DNA from 3 places in the Streptomyces sp. NPDC006544 genome. Region 2 is predicted to be linked to each of the others. Evidence: riboswitches for the same ligand, from Rfam matches in the RefSeq annotation. Region 2 holds a riboswitch; each other region holds the start of a gene.

The links. Region 2 has a riboswitch for cyclic di-AMP ahead of ABZY44_RS24285 (LysM peptidoglycan-binding domain-containing M23 family metallopeptidase). Riboswitches for the same ligand answer to the same signal wherever they lie in the genome.
Positions count from the first base shown of each region.
Region 1: it holds a riboswitch for cyclic di-AMP, as region 2 does, so the genes downstream of both, ABZY44_RS17195 (M23 family metallopeptidase) here and ABZY44_RS24285 (LysM peptidoglycan-binding domain-containing M23 family metallopeptidase) in region 2, are expected to answer to the same signal.
Region 3: it holds a riboswitch for cyclic di-AMP, as region 2 does, so the genes downstream of both, ABZY44_RS19740 (transglycosylase family protein) here and ABZY44_RS24285 (LysM peptidoglycan-binding domain-containing M23 family metallopeptidase) in region 2, are expected to answer to the same signal.

Region 1 is NZ_JBEXOV010000032.1:2,259-7,214, reverse strand. It holds gene ABZY44_RS17205 (pitrilysin family protein) at 1-1,027, shown strand, start outside; gene ABZY44_RS17200 (pitrilysin family protein) at 1,048-2,415, shown strand; cyclic di-AMP (ydaO/yuaA leader) riboswitch at 2,600-2,759, shown strand; gene ABZY44_RS17195 (M23 family metallopeptidase) at 2,772-3,569, shown strand; gene ABZY44_RS17190 (GntR family transcriptional regulator) at 3,822-4,487, shown strand; gene ABZY44_RS17185 (HPr family phosphocarrier protein) at 4,843-4,956, opposite strand, start outside.
Region 2 is NZ_JBEXOV010000056.1:42,635-47,590, forward strand. It holds gene hpnH (adenosyl-hopene transferase HpnH) at 1-778, shown strand, start outside; gene ABZY44_RS24275 (aspartate aminotransferase family protein) at 775-2,199, shown strand; gene ABZY44_RS24280 (tyrosine-protein phosphatase) at 2,246-3,052, opposite strand; cyclic di-AMP (ydaO/yuaA leader) riboswitch at 3,366-3,561, shown strand; gene ABZY44_RS24285 (LysM peptidoglycan-binding domain-containing M23 family metallopeptidase) at 3,566-4,651, shown strand; gene ABZY44_RS24290 (SGNH/GDSL hydrolase family protein) at 4,838-4,956, shown strand, end outside.
Region 3 is NZ_JBEXOV010000040.1:5,956-10,911, reverse strand. It holds gene eno (phosphopyruvate hydratase) at 1-1,121, opposite strand, end outside; gene ABZY44_RS19740 (transglycosylase family protein) at 1,442-2,146, opposite strand; cyclic di-AMP (ydaO/yuaA leader) riboswitch at 2,149-2,320, opposite strand; gene ABZY44_RS19735 (transglycosylase family protein) at 2,597-3,622, opposite strand; gene ABZY44_RS19730 (cytochrome P450) at 3,765-4,956, opposite strand, start outside.

The sequences.
Region 1 (4,956 bases), on a different contig from region 2:
GGCGGACCGGATGGGCTCGCTGCTGGCCGCCCTGGACGAGGAGTCCATGGAGAACCAGCGCGACGTCGTCAAGAACGAGCGCCGCCAGCGGTACGACAACGTCCCGTACGGCACGGCCTTCGAGAGGCTGACAGCCCTGGCGTACCCGGACGGCCACCCGTACCACCACACCCCGATCGGCTCGATGGCCGACCTGGACGCCGCGTCCCTGGAGGACGCGCGCACGTTCTTCCGCACGTACTACGCGCCCAACAACGCGGTGCTGTCGGTCGTCGGCGACATCGACCCGGAGCGGACGCTCGCCTGGATCGAGAAGTACTTCGGCACCATTCCCGCCCACGACGGCAAGCAGCCGCCGCGCGACGGCTCGCTCCCCGACATCATGGGCGAGCAGCTGCGCGAGGAGATCGTCGAAGAGGTCCCGGCCCGCGCGCTGATGGCCGCCTACCGGCTCCCGCACGACGGCACCCGCGCGTGCGACGCCGCCGACGTGGCGCTGACCATCCTCGGCAGCGGAGACTCCTCCCGCCTGCACAACCGCCTGGTGCGGCGCGACCAGAGCGCCGTCGCGGCCGGCTTCGGGATGCTGCGCCTGGCCGGCGCCCCCTCCCTCGGCTGGCTGGACGTCAAGACCTCGAGCGGGGTCGACGTGCCCGACATCGAGGCCGCCGTCGACGAGGAGCTCGCGCGGTTCGCCGCCGAGGGCCCGACGGCGGAGGAGATGGAGCGCGCGCAGGCCCAGCTCGAGCGCGAGTGGCTGGACCGGCTGAGCACGGTCTCCGGCCGCGCCGACGAACTGTGCCGCTTCGCGGTGCTGTTCGGCGACCCGCAGCTGGCCCTGACCGCCGTCCAGCGCGTCCTCGACGTCACCGCCGAGGAGGTGCAGGCCGTGGCCGCGGCCCGCCTGCGCCCGGACAACCGCGCGGTGCTCGTGTACGAGCCGATCGCGGCGGACGAGACCGACGGGTCGCACGACACCGACGAGAGCGCCGGGAACGGCGACGAGAACGAAGGGGCGGAGCAGTGAGCGACACCGCAGCCGTCACGATGACCTTCCACCCGCGCCCCCAGGCCGGCGAGCCGCAGCCGTGGGCCTTCCCGGCCCCCGACCGCACGGTCCTGGCCAACGGCCTGACCCTGCTGCGCTGCCACCGCCCCGGGCAGCAGGTCGTCGCGGTCGAGATCAACCTCGCCGCCCCGCTGGACGCCGAGCCCGAGGGCCTCGACGGCGTGGCCACCATCATGGCCCGCGCGCTGGCCGAGGGCACCGACAAGCATTCCGCCGAGGAGTTCGCGGCCGAGCTGGACCGCTGCGGGGCCACCCTCGACGCGCACGCCGACCACCCGGGCCTGCGGGTCTCCCTGGAGGTCCCCGCGTCGCGGCTGCACAAGGCGCTCGGCCTGGTCGCCGAGGCGCTGCGCGCGCCGGCCTTCGCCGACGCCGAGGTCGACCGCCTGGTGCGCAACCGGCTCGACGAGATCCCGCACGAGCTGGCCAACCCCCAGCGCCGCGCCGCCAAGCAGCTCTCGCAGGAGCTGTTCCCGGCGACCCTGCGGATGTCCCGCCCCCGCCAGGGCACCGAGGACACGGTCTCCCGCATCGACTCCGGCGCCGTACGGGCCTTCTACGACGCCCATGTACGCCCCGCCACCGCCACCGCGGTGGTCGTCGGCGACCTGACCGGCATCGACCTCGACGCCGTCCTCGCGGACACCCTGGGCGCCTGGACCGGTGACACCACCGAACCGCGCCCGGTCACGCCGGTCACCGCCGACGACACCGGCCGCGTGGTCATCGTGGACCGGCCCGGCGCGGTACAGACCCAGTTGCTGATCGGCCGCATCGGGCCGGACCGGCACGACCGCGTCTGGGCGCCCCAGGTGCTCGGCACGTACTGCCTGGGCGGCACCCTCACCTCGCGCCTGGACAAGGTGCTGCGCGAGGAGAAGGGGTACACGTACGGCGTGCGCGCCTTCGGTCAGGTGCTGCGCTCCACCGCCGACGGCAAGGGCGCCTCGATGCTCGCCATCAGCGGCTCGGTGGACACCCCGAACACCGGCCCGGCGCTGGACGACCTCTGGAAGGTGCTGCGCACCCTCGCGGAGGGCGGCCTGACCGATGCCGAACGGGACGTGGCGGTACAGAACTTGGTGGGCGTGGCCCCGCTGAAGTTCGAGACGGCCGCCTCGGTCGCCGGCACCCTCGCCGACCAGGTCGAGCAGGAGCTGCCGGACGACTACCAGGCGCAGTTGTACGCGCGGCTCGCCGAAACCGGGACGGTGGAGGCCACTTCGGCGGTCGTCAGCGCGTTCCCGGTGAACCGCCTGGTCACGGTCCTGGTGGGCGACGCCTCGCAGATCGAGGAGCCGGTGCGCGCCCTCGGTATCGGCGAGGTGACCGTGGTGACCAACTGAGCGGACACCCAAGGGGTTCCGGCGACTTGTTCGCTGGAACCCCTTTTGTCCGTTTAGTGGTGTGGTTGCTTGTATGCGGTGTGGCGAACGCAACAAAAAGGCGCGTCTGTTTGGCGATTGACTGATGATCCGCCTAGCGTCAGGCGTGCTGTCCGTCAGTGGTAACCGCCGCACCCGCGGCACCGGGCAGCGATCGCCGAGTCCCCGTCAGGCGCGAGCCTGGGGAGCCGGGGACCCACATGTGTCCCTGGGGTGAATCGGGCCGCCTCGCAAGTGGAGGCCCGTAGGAGACCTTCCTGCTCCGAACCCGTCAGCTAACCCGGTAGGCGAGAGGGAAGGAAAGGATCAACCCCTTCATGGCGTTTGGCAGTCGTACCGCCGGGTCCGGCAAGCACCGCGGTTCCAGTCGTCTGAGCCGCAGGACCGCCGGTTACGCCGGCATCGCGGCCCTCGCCACCACGGGCGTCGTCGGCTCCCTGGCCGGCCCCGCGTTCGCCGCGGACCATGCCCCCTCCGTCGAGGACACCGGCATGAACACCATCGTCGTGGCCGACGGGCTCGAGGGCGAGATCGAGGCCCAGGCCGCCTCCCAGCAGCGTGCCGCCGAGGCCGCCGCCGCCAAGGCGCAGGCCGAGGCCGACGCGAAGCAGCGGGCGGCAGAGGCCAAGGTGAAGGCCGAGGCGCGTGCCAAGGCCGAGCGCGAGGCCGCCGAGCGTGCGGCCCGCGAGGAGGAGCGCAAGCGCCTCAACACCTTCGTGTCCCCCGTCGCGGAGTCCTACGTCAGCACCCAGTACCACGCGGGCGGCGGCATGTGGTCCTCCGGCAGCCACACCGGCATCGACTTCCACGCCGCCTCCGGCACCGAGGTCCACGCGGTCGGCATGGGCACCGTGGTCGAGGCGGGCTGGGGCGGCGCGTACGGCAACAACATCGTCATCAAGCACGCCGACGGCACGTACACCCAGTACGGCCACATGAGCTCGCTGAGCGTCTCCGTCGGCCAGCAGGTCACCCCGGGCCAGAAGATCGGCCTGTCGGGCTCCACGGGCAACTCCAGCGGCCCGCACCTGCACTTCGAAGCCCGCACCGGCGCCGACTACGGCTCGGACATCGACCCGGTCGCGTACCTGCGCTCGCACGGCGTCAACGTCTGACCGGTCCGCACCCGGTCCGCACCACCGGGCCCGGCGGTACGCCGTCCGGCCGACCACCGCACCGCGCGTCTTCCCCGAAGGCCCCGGCTCTCCTGAGCCGGGGCCTTCGTGCGTCGGTCCCCGCGGATCGCCTTCGAGGCGGGCCCCGGACGCGTGGGAATGTTTCGTATTTCCGGCCGTCCTCGGAAATTATCGTGTGTTGCAATAGAATCGCAGCGCGCACAGTCATACGAAAAAGGCGGAGGTCCGGTCTTGCGTATTCCCGCGCACACGGTATGCACAGCAATTCGCGACGACATCGTCTCCGGCGTGTTCGGGCCCGGCGCCCGGCTGACCGAAGAGGTGCTGGCCCGCCGGTACGGAGTCTCGCGCGTCCCGGTGCGCGAGGCACTGCGCACGCTGGAGTCGGAGGGCTTCGTCACCACCCGGCGGCACGCGGGCGCGTGCGTGGCCGAGCCGACCGAGCGGGAGGCCGCGGACCTCCTCGAGCTGCGGATGCTGCTGGAGCCGCTGGCGGCCGCCCGTGCGGCCCGACGGCGCAGCGAGGGCCACCTCAAAGTGCTCCGGGGGCTGGTCAGGCTGGGCCAGGAGCGGGCCAAGAGGGGGCAGGGGGAGGACCTGCGCTCCCTGGGCGGCTGGTTCCACGAGACGCTCGCCCAGGCCTCCGACAGTCCCGGCCTGATCGCGCTGCTCACCCAGATGCGGCACAAGGTGGCCTGGATGTACGTGGTGGACGCCCCGGTGCGGCCCGTGGAGTCCTGGGCGGAGCACGGCGCGATCGTGGACGCGGTGACGCGGGGCGACGCGGAGCGGGCCCGGGCGCTGACCGCGGTCCACGTGGACCGGGCGGCCGGGGCGCACCGGCTCCGGGTGAGGACTCCGCAACCTGCCGTAAACACGGCGAGCGGTCCGCATTAACAAACCCCGTATACAAAGGTCTGGTATTCGCGCGGCGGCCGCCGATATCGGGACGGTGCAATTCGTGTGCGCGCGGCCGGCCTGCTATCGGAATTCGCTTGCGTATTTCCGGGCGAGCCGGCCGTTGTGGTGCCGGCTTGTCGTGACCTGAATACCGGGCCGCCGATTACCCCGCCGCTGGCCGCCCCGCCGCTCGCCGCCTCGAGCCCCGTATCTCCCCTCCGTATCTCCGTCGCGCTCTCCGGCCGCCGCTCCCCGCGGGGCGGAGCGCGAAGAAGCCGTTGCCCCCGACGCGGTCGGGGGCAACGGCTTCGCCGTGCGGGTCGTGCGGGTCGTACGGGTCGAACCCGAAGGGTCAGACGGTCTCGGGGAGCTCGTCGAGGCCCTCGGCGACCAGCTTCGCGAGCCGGTCCAGCGCGGCCTCGGCACCCTCGGCCTCGGACGTGAGGACGATCTCCTCGCCGCCCTG
Region 2 (4,956 bases):
GCACCCCCAGATCGACGAGATCGTGCGCCAGCTGGTGGCGAAGCGGAAATACGTCTTCCTCTGCACCAATGCGCTGCTGCTGCGCAAGAAGATCGAGAAGTTCACCCCTTCCCCCTACTTCGCCTTCGCCGTGCACATCGACGGACTGCGCGAGCGCCACGACGAGTCGGTGGCGAAGGAAGGCGTCTTCGACGAGGCGGTCGCGGCCATCAAGGAGGCGAAGAAGCGCGGTTTCCGCGTGACCACCAACTCCACGTTCTTCAACACGGACACGCCCCAGACCGTCATCGAGGTCCTGAACTACCTCAATGACGACCTGCGGGTCGACGAGATGATGATCTCGCCCGCCTATGCCTATGAGAAGGCCCCTGACCAGGAGCACTTCCTGGGCGTCGAGCAGACTCGGGAACTCTTCAAGAAGGCCTTCGCGGGCGGCAACCGGCGCCGCTGGCGGCTCAACCACTCGCCCCTCTTCCTGGACTTCCTCGAAGGCAAGGCCGATTTCCCCTGCACCGCGTGGGCCATTCCGAATTACTCGCTCTTCGGCTGGCAGCGCCCCTGCTATCTGATGAGCGACGGATACGTGCCCTCGTACCGGGAACTGGTCGAGGAAACCGACTGGAGCAAGTACGGCCGCGGAAAGGACCCGCGCTGCGCGAACTGCATGGCGCACTGCGGGTACGAGCCCACCGCCGTCCTCGCCACCATGGGGTCGCTCAAGGAGACCCTGCGGGCGGCCCGCGACACCGTGCGCGGGAACCGGGGCGCGTCGGCATGAGCGGGGCTCACGCCGGGGAGGGCGGCCGGGGAGGACGGGCCGGGGGGTTCGACCTCGGCGCCCTGCTGGCCGAGCGCGGCGCCGAACGGTACGAGCTGCATGCCCGTCACCTCAACCACCAGCTGCCGCGGATGCTGCACACCATCGGCTTCGACAAGGTCTACGAGCGGGCCGAGGGCGCCCACTTCTGGGACGCCGAGGGCAACGACTACCTCGACATGCTGGCCGGGTTCGGGGTGATGGGGCTCGGCCGGCACCACCCGGTGGTCAGGCGGGCCCTGCACGACGTCCTGGACGCGCAGCTCGCCGACCTCACGCGCTTCGACTGCCAGCCGCTGCCCGGACTGCTCGCGGAGAAGCTGCTCTCCTACAGCCCGCACCTGGAGCGGGTCTTCTTCGGCAACAGCGGCACGGAGGCGGTGGAGACGGCCCTGAAGTTCGCCCGCTACGCCACCGGGCGGCCCAGGATCCTCTACTGCGACCACGCCTTCCACGGCCTGACCACCGGCTCCCTCTCGGTGAACGGCGAGGGCGGCTTCCGGGACGGCTTCGCGCCGCTGCTGCCCGACACGAAGATCGCGCTCGGCGACCTCGTCGCGCTGGAGCGGGAGCTGCGGAAGGGGGACGTGGCGGCCTTCGTCGTCGAACCGGTCCAGGGCAAGGGGGTGCTCGCCGCGCCCCCCGGCTTCCTGCTCGCCGCTCAGGAGCTGCTCCACCGGCACAAGGCGCTGCTGATCGCGGACGAGGTGCAGACCGGCCTCGGCCGCACCGGGGAGTTCTACGCCTACCAGCACGAGGCCGGTGTGGAGCCGGACCTGGTGTGCGTGGCCAAGGCCCTCAGCGGCGGCTACGTGCCCGTCGGCGCGACCCTAGGAAAGGACTGGATCTTCAGGAAGGTCTACTCCTCCATGGACCGGGTCCTCGTGCACTCCGCCAGCTTCGGTTCCAACGCCCAGGCGATGGCGGCCGGGCTCGCGGTCCTCTCCGTCATGGAGGACGAACAGCTGGTGGCCCGCGCCCGCGCCATGGGCGATCTGCTGCGCGGCCGGCTCGCCGCGCTCGTGGACAGGTACGAACTGCTCCACGAGGTACGGGGACGCGGGCTGATGATCGGCATCGAGTTCGGCCGGCCGTCCTCGCTGGGGCTGCGCAGCCGGTGGACCATGCTGCAGGCGGCCCGCAAGGGACTGTTCGCGCAGATGGTCGTGGTGCCGCTGCTGCAGAAGCACCGGATCCTCACGCAGGTGTCGGGGGACCACCTGGAGGTGATCAAGCTGATTCCGCCGCTGGTCGTGGACGAGGCGGACGTGGACCGGTTCGTCGGGGCCTTCCGCGAGGTCATGGACGAGGCGCACGGCGGCGGCGCGCTGATGTGGGACTTCGGCAGGACGCTGGTGCGGCAGGCCGTCGCGAACCGCTGACGCGGCGCGCGGTGCGACGGCCCGCCGCACACCGGCGGGGCGTCGGTCAGTCCAGCAGCCGGCCGCGCAGCCGGTCGAGGGTCTCGGGCGCGAGTCCGAGACCCTCGCCGAGGTAGCGCTCCACCCCGCCCCACTCCTCGTCCATGGTCTCGAAGGCCGCCGTCAGGTACTCGGCGCGGGCGTCGAAGAGCGGGGCGAGCAGCTCCATCACCTCGGGGGTACGGGCTTCGGCGGCGTTCCCGCTCCGGCGGACCCGGTAGCGGTTGTGCGCGGCGTTCGACTCCAGGTAGTCCGCGACGATCGCGTCCCGCTCCACGCCCAGCGCGAGCAGGGTGACGGCGACCGACAGGCCGGCCCGGTCCTTGCCGGCCGCGCAGTGCATGAGGGCGGGGACGCTGTCCTCGGCGAGGGCGTGGACGACCCGGCTGTGCTCGGCGGTACGGGTCCTGATGATCCCGCGGTACGAGTGGGACATCCGCGCGGCGGCCTTGCCGTCACCCAGGACCTCGTGCAGCTGGGCGAGTTCCCCGTCGCGGACCATCGTCCAGAACTCCCGCCCGTCGGCCGGGTCCGACAGCGGGATGTTGACGTTCCGCACGCCGGGAAGATCCACGTCCGCGCCCTCCAGCGCGTGGTCGGCGTCGTTGCGGAAGTCGAACACGGTGTGCAGCCCGAGCGAGCCGAGGAACTCCGCATCGCTTTCGGTGGCATGTGCGAGATGTCCGCTTCGGAACAGTAGTCCCGACTTGACCCTTCGACCGTCCGTGGTCGGCAGCCCGCCCACGTCGCGGAAGTTGCGCACTCCGGACAGCGCCGGCTCCGTTCGCGGGGGGTGGGGTATCTGCTGGGTCACAGGGGCTCCTCCGTGTCGTCGTCGAGAGTGTCCGAATTGCTCCACTTGGGAACAACTTGCCATAGCGACAGGCGAGATCGGACACCTCCCCGTGAGCCAGATCATACGGTGACGGTGAGTGCCTGATCACGAATGCCGAATTGCCCATCCGGGACGGTTGTTGAAGGAGGGGAATGGACGGAGGGTGACCGGAATTCCGGCGGGCCGTCACCTTCAAGATTTTGTTGGGGAATTCATGACTTGTTCTGTCCGGCCGCACTCGATTACGTTCGCGATCGATCCGGACGGACCGCCTAATCCTGCCGCCGACCGGAAACCGCACTCGACTCATCACGCGCGGGGCAGGAGCGGGGGAACCAGGTAAGCCGCTGTTCCGGATCCTCTTCGGGATCTTCTTAAAGGGACAGCTCGGGGTTAAGTCGTACAGGTGTCCTTGATCGGCACCCGGCATGGCCGGACATCTCCCGTCCGAACCCGACAGCTCACCTCGCAGGCGTCGGAGAGGAATGCGCCATGCCTGCAACGGGTAAGCACCGCCGTCCCAAGTCCCGCTCGATATCCCGCGGTCTCGCCGTCGCCGGCACCGGTGGCGCGGCCCTCGCGCTCCCGCTGCTCGGGGCCACCGGCGCCCACGCGGCCGGCGCCCAGAGCGCGGCGCCCGCCGCCGCGCAGGTCCGTACGCCGCAGGCCGCACACGTCCCGGCCGCTTTCCAAGCCGCTCCGGCCGCGGCGCAGTCGGCCGTGCGGGCCGCTCCGGCCGTCTACACGGTCGTGCCGGGGGACTGTCTCTCCAAGATCGCCCAGCGGCAGCACCTCAGCGGCGGCTGGGAGCGGCTCTACGAGGGCAACCGCCAGGCGGTGGGCTCCGATCCCTCGCTGATCCACCCGGGCCTCAAGCTGACGCTGGGCGCGAAGGGTGCGGCCCCGGCCGCCGAGGCCGCGCCGGCCGAGACGCCGAAGCCGGCCGAAAAGTCCGCTTCCTCCGCCTCTGATGACTCTGACGCCTCCCAGGCCTCGGCTCCCGGCGAGTCCTCGGACGACTCCGACGAGGCCTTCTCCGACGAGGGCTCCTCCGACGAGGGCTCGCTCTCCGGCGAGGGCGCGTCCGACGGCTCCTCGCCGGAGGCCGCCGCCGAGGCTCCGGCCGCCCCCGCGCCCAAGGCCCCCGCCCCGCAGCAGGCCGCCCCCGCATCCACCGGCTTCGTCGCTCCGGTCGGCGGCGGCGTGTCCACCTCGTACCGGACCCCCGGCGCCATGTGGTCCAGCGGTTACCACACGGGCGTCGACTTCATCGCGAGCTCCGGCACCACCGTCAGGGCCGTCGGCGCGGGCACCGTCGTGTCCGCCGGATGGGGCGGCGCGTACGGCAACGAGGTGGTCATCCGGCACGCCGACGGCAAGTACAGCCAGTACGGCCACCTCTCCCAGCTGTCGGTCTCGACCGGCCAGAGCGTCACCGGCGGGCAGACCATCGGCCTCTCCGGCGCGACCGGCAACGTGACCGGCCCGCACCTCCACTTCGAGATCCGTACGGGTCCCTCCTACGGCTCGGACATCGACCCGCTGGCCTACCTTCGCTCGAAGGGCGTCAGCATCTGAATCCGGTGAACCGGAGGCCCCGCGGTGGTGCGGCCGCCGCGGGGCCGGGCAGGGCGCGGGGCCGGGCCCGAGGGGGGCCCGGCCCCGCGTGCCCCTATTCCTCGCGCGACGGTGGTGAAGATCACAGTCTGTCAACCCGTGGCTACGGTCGCGTAGGTCGCGCCCCGGGGTGAAGGATGTGGTCCCGTGGCAGCGACGACTTCGACACTCAAGACCATCGGCTCGTACGCGGCGATCGGGGACAGCTTCACCGAGGGCGTGGGGGACCCGGGACCCGGGGAAACGTTTCTCGGCTGGGCGGACCG
Region 3 (4,956 bases), on a different contig from region 2:
GTGACGTCCTCGGTCTCGCCGGAGCGGTGCGACATCATGCACTTGAAGCCGTTGCGCTGGGCCATCTCGACGGCGTCGAGGGTCTCGGTCAGCGAACCGATCTGGTTCACCTTCACGAGCAGGGCGTTGGCCGAGCCCTCTTCGATGCCGCGGGCGAGGCGCTCCGGGTTGGTGACGAAGAGGTCGTCGCCGACGATCTGGACCTTGGCACCGAGGCGGTCGGTGAGGGTCTTCCAGCCGGCCCAGTCGTCCTCGAACAGCGGGTCCTCGATGGAGACGAGCGGGTACGCGTCGACGAGCTCCGCGTAGTAGTCGGTCATCTCGGCGGCCGAGCGGGACTGGCCCTCGAACTCGTACTTGCCGTCCTTGTAGAACTCGGACGCGGCGACGTCGAGCGCGAGCGCGATGTCCTTGCCCGGGACGTAGCCGGCCTGCTTGACGGCCTCGACGATGAGGTCGAGAGCGGCGCGGTTCGACTCGAGGTTCGGCGCGAAGCCGCCCTCGTCACCCAGACCGGTGGAGAGGCCCTTGGTGTGCAGGACCTTCTTCAGGGTGTGGTAGACCTCGGCACCCCAGCGAAGGGCCTCGGAGAAGGACTCCGCGCCGATCGGGGCGATCATGAATTCCTGGATGTCGACGTTGGAGTCGGCGTGCGACCCGCCGTTCAGGATGTTCATCATCGGAACGGGCAGCAGGTGCGCGTTCGGACCGCCGAGGTAGCGGAAGAGCGGGAGGTCGGAGGCCTCGGACGCGGCGTGCGCGACGGCGAGGGAGACACCGAGGATGGCGTTGGCGCCGAGGGAGCCCTTGTTCTCGGTGGCGTCCAGGTCGATCATCGCCTGGTCGATCAGGCGCTGCTCGGTGGCGTCGTAGCCGACGAGCTCCGGGCCGAGCTGCTCGATGACGGCGAGGACGGCCTTCTCGACGCCCTTGCCCATGTAGCGGTTGGGGTCACCGTCACGGAGCTCTACGGCTTCGAACGCTCCGGTGGAGGCGCCGGACGGGACTGCAGCACGGCCGGTGCTGCCATCGTCGAGGCCCACCTCGACCTCGACCGTGGGGTTGCCTCGGGAGTCCAGGATTTCCCGGGCTACGACGACGTCGATGGACGGCACGAGCATCTCCTTCTGGGATGTGACGCTGGGTGTGCGGTGGCGTGTCAGGCCGTGGGATGGCCTTGCCGCTTAGAGCCTAACCGTCTCCGGGCACCGGGCCGCCCGACCGCCCGTGTGGTGGGACGAAAAAGGGTCTGAATGCCCCTCTTACAGGACATAGGGCTCTTGATCGCAGAGACTCGCCGCACCCGGCGCCCGGCCTTCGCGCGGCCGTCACCCGGCGGATCGTCAGGACGCACGGCGCCGCCCGGCGCGTGGGGGCCACGCGCCGGGCGGCGGGAATCACGTGTGCCGCGAACGCGGCCGCGGAGGTGTCACCGCGGGATTCAGCTGAGCTTCAGCTTCTGACCCGGGAAGATCAGGTCGGCGTCCGAGACGACGTCCTTGTTGAGCTCGAAGAGCTTCTCCCAGCCGCCGGAGACGCCGGCCGAGGAGGCGATGGTGCCCAGCGTGTCGCCGGACTTGACCTCGTAGGAGCCGTTGCCGGTCTTGGGGGCCTCGGTCTTCGGCTTGGCCGGGGCGGCCGGACGCTCGGAGCGGGAGGTGGCCTCGGAGCGCTTCTCCGTCTTCGGCGCGGTCTTCTTCGGCTCGGTCTTCTTGGTCTCGGTCTTCTTCGTCTCCGCCTTCGGAGCGGCCTCGGCCGCGCCACCGTTGTACGCGGAGTTCGACAGGCCCACGCCACAGGACGGCCAGGCACCCTTGCCCTGGCCCTTGAGGACCTTCTCGGCGATGGCTATCTGCTGGCTCTTGGAGGCCTGGTTGGCCTGCGCGGCGTACGCCTTGCCGCCGTAGGCGGCCCAGGTGGAGGACGAGAACTGCAGGCCGCCGTAGTAGCCGTTGCCCGTGTTGATGGCCCAGTTGCCGCCGGCCTCGCAGGAGGCGACGCGGTCCCACTCGGAGGTGGTCGCAGCGGAAGCGGTGCCCGCGGCCATCAGCGGGGCCGCGACGGCCACACCGGCGACGCCGGCGAGCGTGACGATGCGGACGGCCTTGGAGCCGCGGCGGTGCTTGCCCTTGGCGGAAAGCAGCATGGAGTTCTCCTCACCGACGCCTTCGAGGTGAGCTGTCGGGTTCGGGCGAGTGAGTGCCCGGCCAGGCGACCTAGCGCCTGTCTTAACCCCTAGCCGGTTCCGTGACCGTCTCTCAACGGCCGGTTCCGGCGCCTACCTTGGTTCCCCCGCTCCTGCCTTCGGCGCTTGCGCGACGAGTGTTCCCCCCGGCCGCCGGCAGGATTCGGCGATGCGGTCGAAGGAGCCCGCGGTGGCGAGCGATTCAGAAGGTAGACAGGTCTCCCCCCGATGTTCAACGAGGGCCACCGGGGGGAAACGGTGCCTACTTGCGCTCTTCCCAGGGGTGTTTGCGCAGGTGAGGACGGGGTTTGCGGAACCCGGGGAACCGGACACGCCAGTTGACCGGAAGAGACACATGTCTCACTTACGGAAAACGGACAATCAGGTTCTTCCCGGGCGCCTCAAGTGTCCCTATTCGTGCGTTAGATCCAGATTCTGGCCCGGCTTGATGAGGTTGGCGTTCCCGCCGATGACCTGCTCGTTGGCCTCGTAGAGCGCGTTCCAGCCGCCCGTCACTCCGTTGGCGTCCGCGATGGTCACCAGGGTGTCGCCCGTCTTCACGGTGTACTTCGGGTCCGACACCGCATCAAGTGTGACCGGCGCCTCGACCGCGGCCGGGCCGCGGTGCTTGCCGCCGCCCTGCGTCCCGTCGGCCGTCGTGCCGGCCGGGCCGGCAGTGGCGTCGGGGGTCGCCGGGGCGGTCGGCGAGACGGGTGCCGTCGTACCGGTCGGCGCCGTCGGGTCCGCGGGGAGGGACGGGACGGCGGGCGCCGTCGGGTCCACGGGCGGGAGCGGAGTCGTGGGTGCCGTGGGCGTCGTGGGATCCGTCGGGCCCGCGGACGGGGTCGTGGGCGCCGTCGGGTCCACCGGGAGCGTGGGCCCGGTCGGCTGGTCCGGATGCGGCATCACGGGCAGCGGGAAGTCGGGGAGCATGAACGAGGGCGTGTCCGTCGGGGACGGCACGGCGGGCGTCGGGGCGCCGAAGTCCGTGGACGGGGTGTCCGAGCCGAGGTAGGGGACGACGGAGTCCGGCCGCGCCACGGAGGGGGACGCGGGCCTGGACTCCCGGGGAACGCCCGGGTCCACGCCCGCGGCGGGCGCCTGCTGCGACAGTCCCGCCGAGGTCCCGCACTGCGACCACGCCGCCGGGCCCTCGGAGGCCAGGACCCGCTCGGCCACGGCTATCTGCTGGGACCGGCTGGCGAGGTCGGCGCGCGGGGCGAAGTCGAGGCCCCCGGCACTCCTCCACTCCTCCTGGGTGAACTGCAGCCCGCCGTAGGAGCCGCTGCCGTAGTTCGCGCTCCACGTGCCGCCGCTCTCGCACTCGGCGACCTTGTCCCACGTGGTGGTCTCTGCCGCGCTCGCGCCGGTCGCCGCGAACAGCGGCAGGGCGAGTGCGGAGCCGGCGACTCCGGCGGTGACGACAAGTGCGGGCACTTGTCGGGGGCGTCTGTGGCGGCCGTTCCCGGAACCCATGAGGTTGCACCTTTCGCATAACGGCGGGGTAACGGCAGAACCTAGCGGGCTTCGAACGCCTGTCACAAGTTTGGGCGTTGGCTGACTTCAGGTCAGTACGTTTTCAGCCTGTTTGCCCCGTGAACCGAACCGGAAGCGTCCGCAGCCCGCGCATGATGAGGCCGCCGCGCCAGCGCAGCTCCGCGGCCGGCACGGCCAGTTCCAGGTCGGGCAGCCGCGTCAGCAGGGTCGCGAGGGCGGTCTGCCCTTCGAGGCGGGCGAGCGGGGCGCCGACGCAGTAGTGGATGCCGTGCCCGTATCCGAGGTGCTGGTTGTCGGTCCGGGAGAGGTCGAGGGTGTCCGGCTCGGCGAACCGGTCGGGGTCGCGGTCGGCGGCCGCGAGGACCACCAGGACCGGGTCGCCCGCCGCGATGTCCTGACCGCCGAGGACGAACGCTTCGGTGGCGAACCGCCAGGTCGCCAGCTCCACGGGGCCGTCGTAGCGCAGCAGCTCCTCGACCCCGGTGGCGAGCAGCTCGCTCTCGCCCGCGGCCAGGGATCTCTGGAGGCGCTCGCGCTGGTCCGGGTTCATGAAGAGGGAGTGGACGCCGTTGCCGATGAGGTTGACCGTGGTCTCGAAACCCGCGAACAGGAGGATGAAGGCCATGGCGGTGGCCTCGGCCTCCGTCAGGTGGTCGCCGTGGTCGCTGGCCCGGATCAGATCGGAGATGAGGTCGTCCCCGGGATCCTCGCGCTTGCGGTGGATGAGCTCGCCGAGGTAGGTGCGCATCTGCTTCACCGACCGCGCTACGCCGCCCCGGGGCCCGCCGCCGTGGCGGATCATCATCCCCGCCCAGTCGCGGAAGTCGTCCTGGTCCTCGCGCGGTACGCCGAGCATCTCGCAGATGGCGTAGATGGGGAGGGGGAACGCGAACTCGTGGATGAGGTCGGCCTCCCCCTTGGCCGCGAACCGGTCGATCAGGTGGTCGGTCAGCTCCTGGACCCTCGGGGCGAACTCGGCGACGCGGCGGGGGGTGAACGCCTTCGACACCAGCCGCCGCAGACGCGTGTGGTCCGGCGGGTCGATGTTGAGCAGGTGGGTCATGAGCTCGGCCTTGCGCTCCCCCGGGATCCCCGTCTTGCCCTTGGCGTGCGCGGGCTCGGCGTGGTGGACCGGGTTCTTGCTGAGCCGCTGGTCGGCGAGGGCCTGGCGGGCGTCGGCGTACCGGGTGACCAGCCAGGCCTCGACCCCGCTGGGGAGCTTCGTGCGGTGCACGGGGGCGTGCTCGCGCAGCCAGGCGTACGCCGGGTACGGA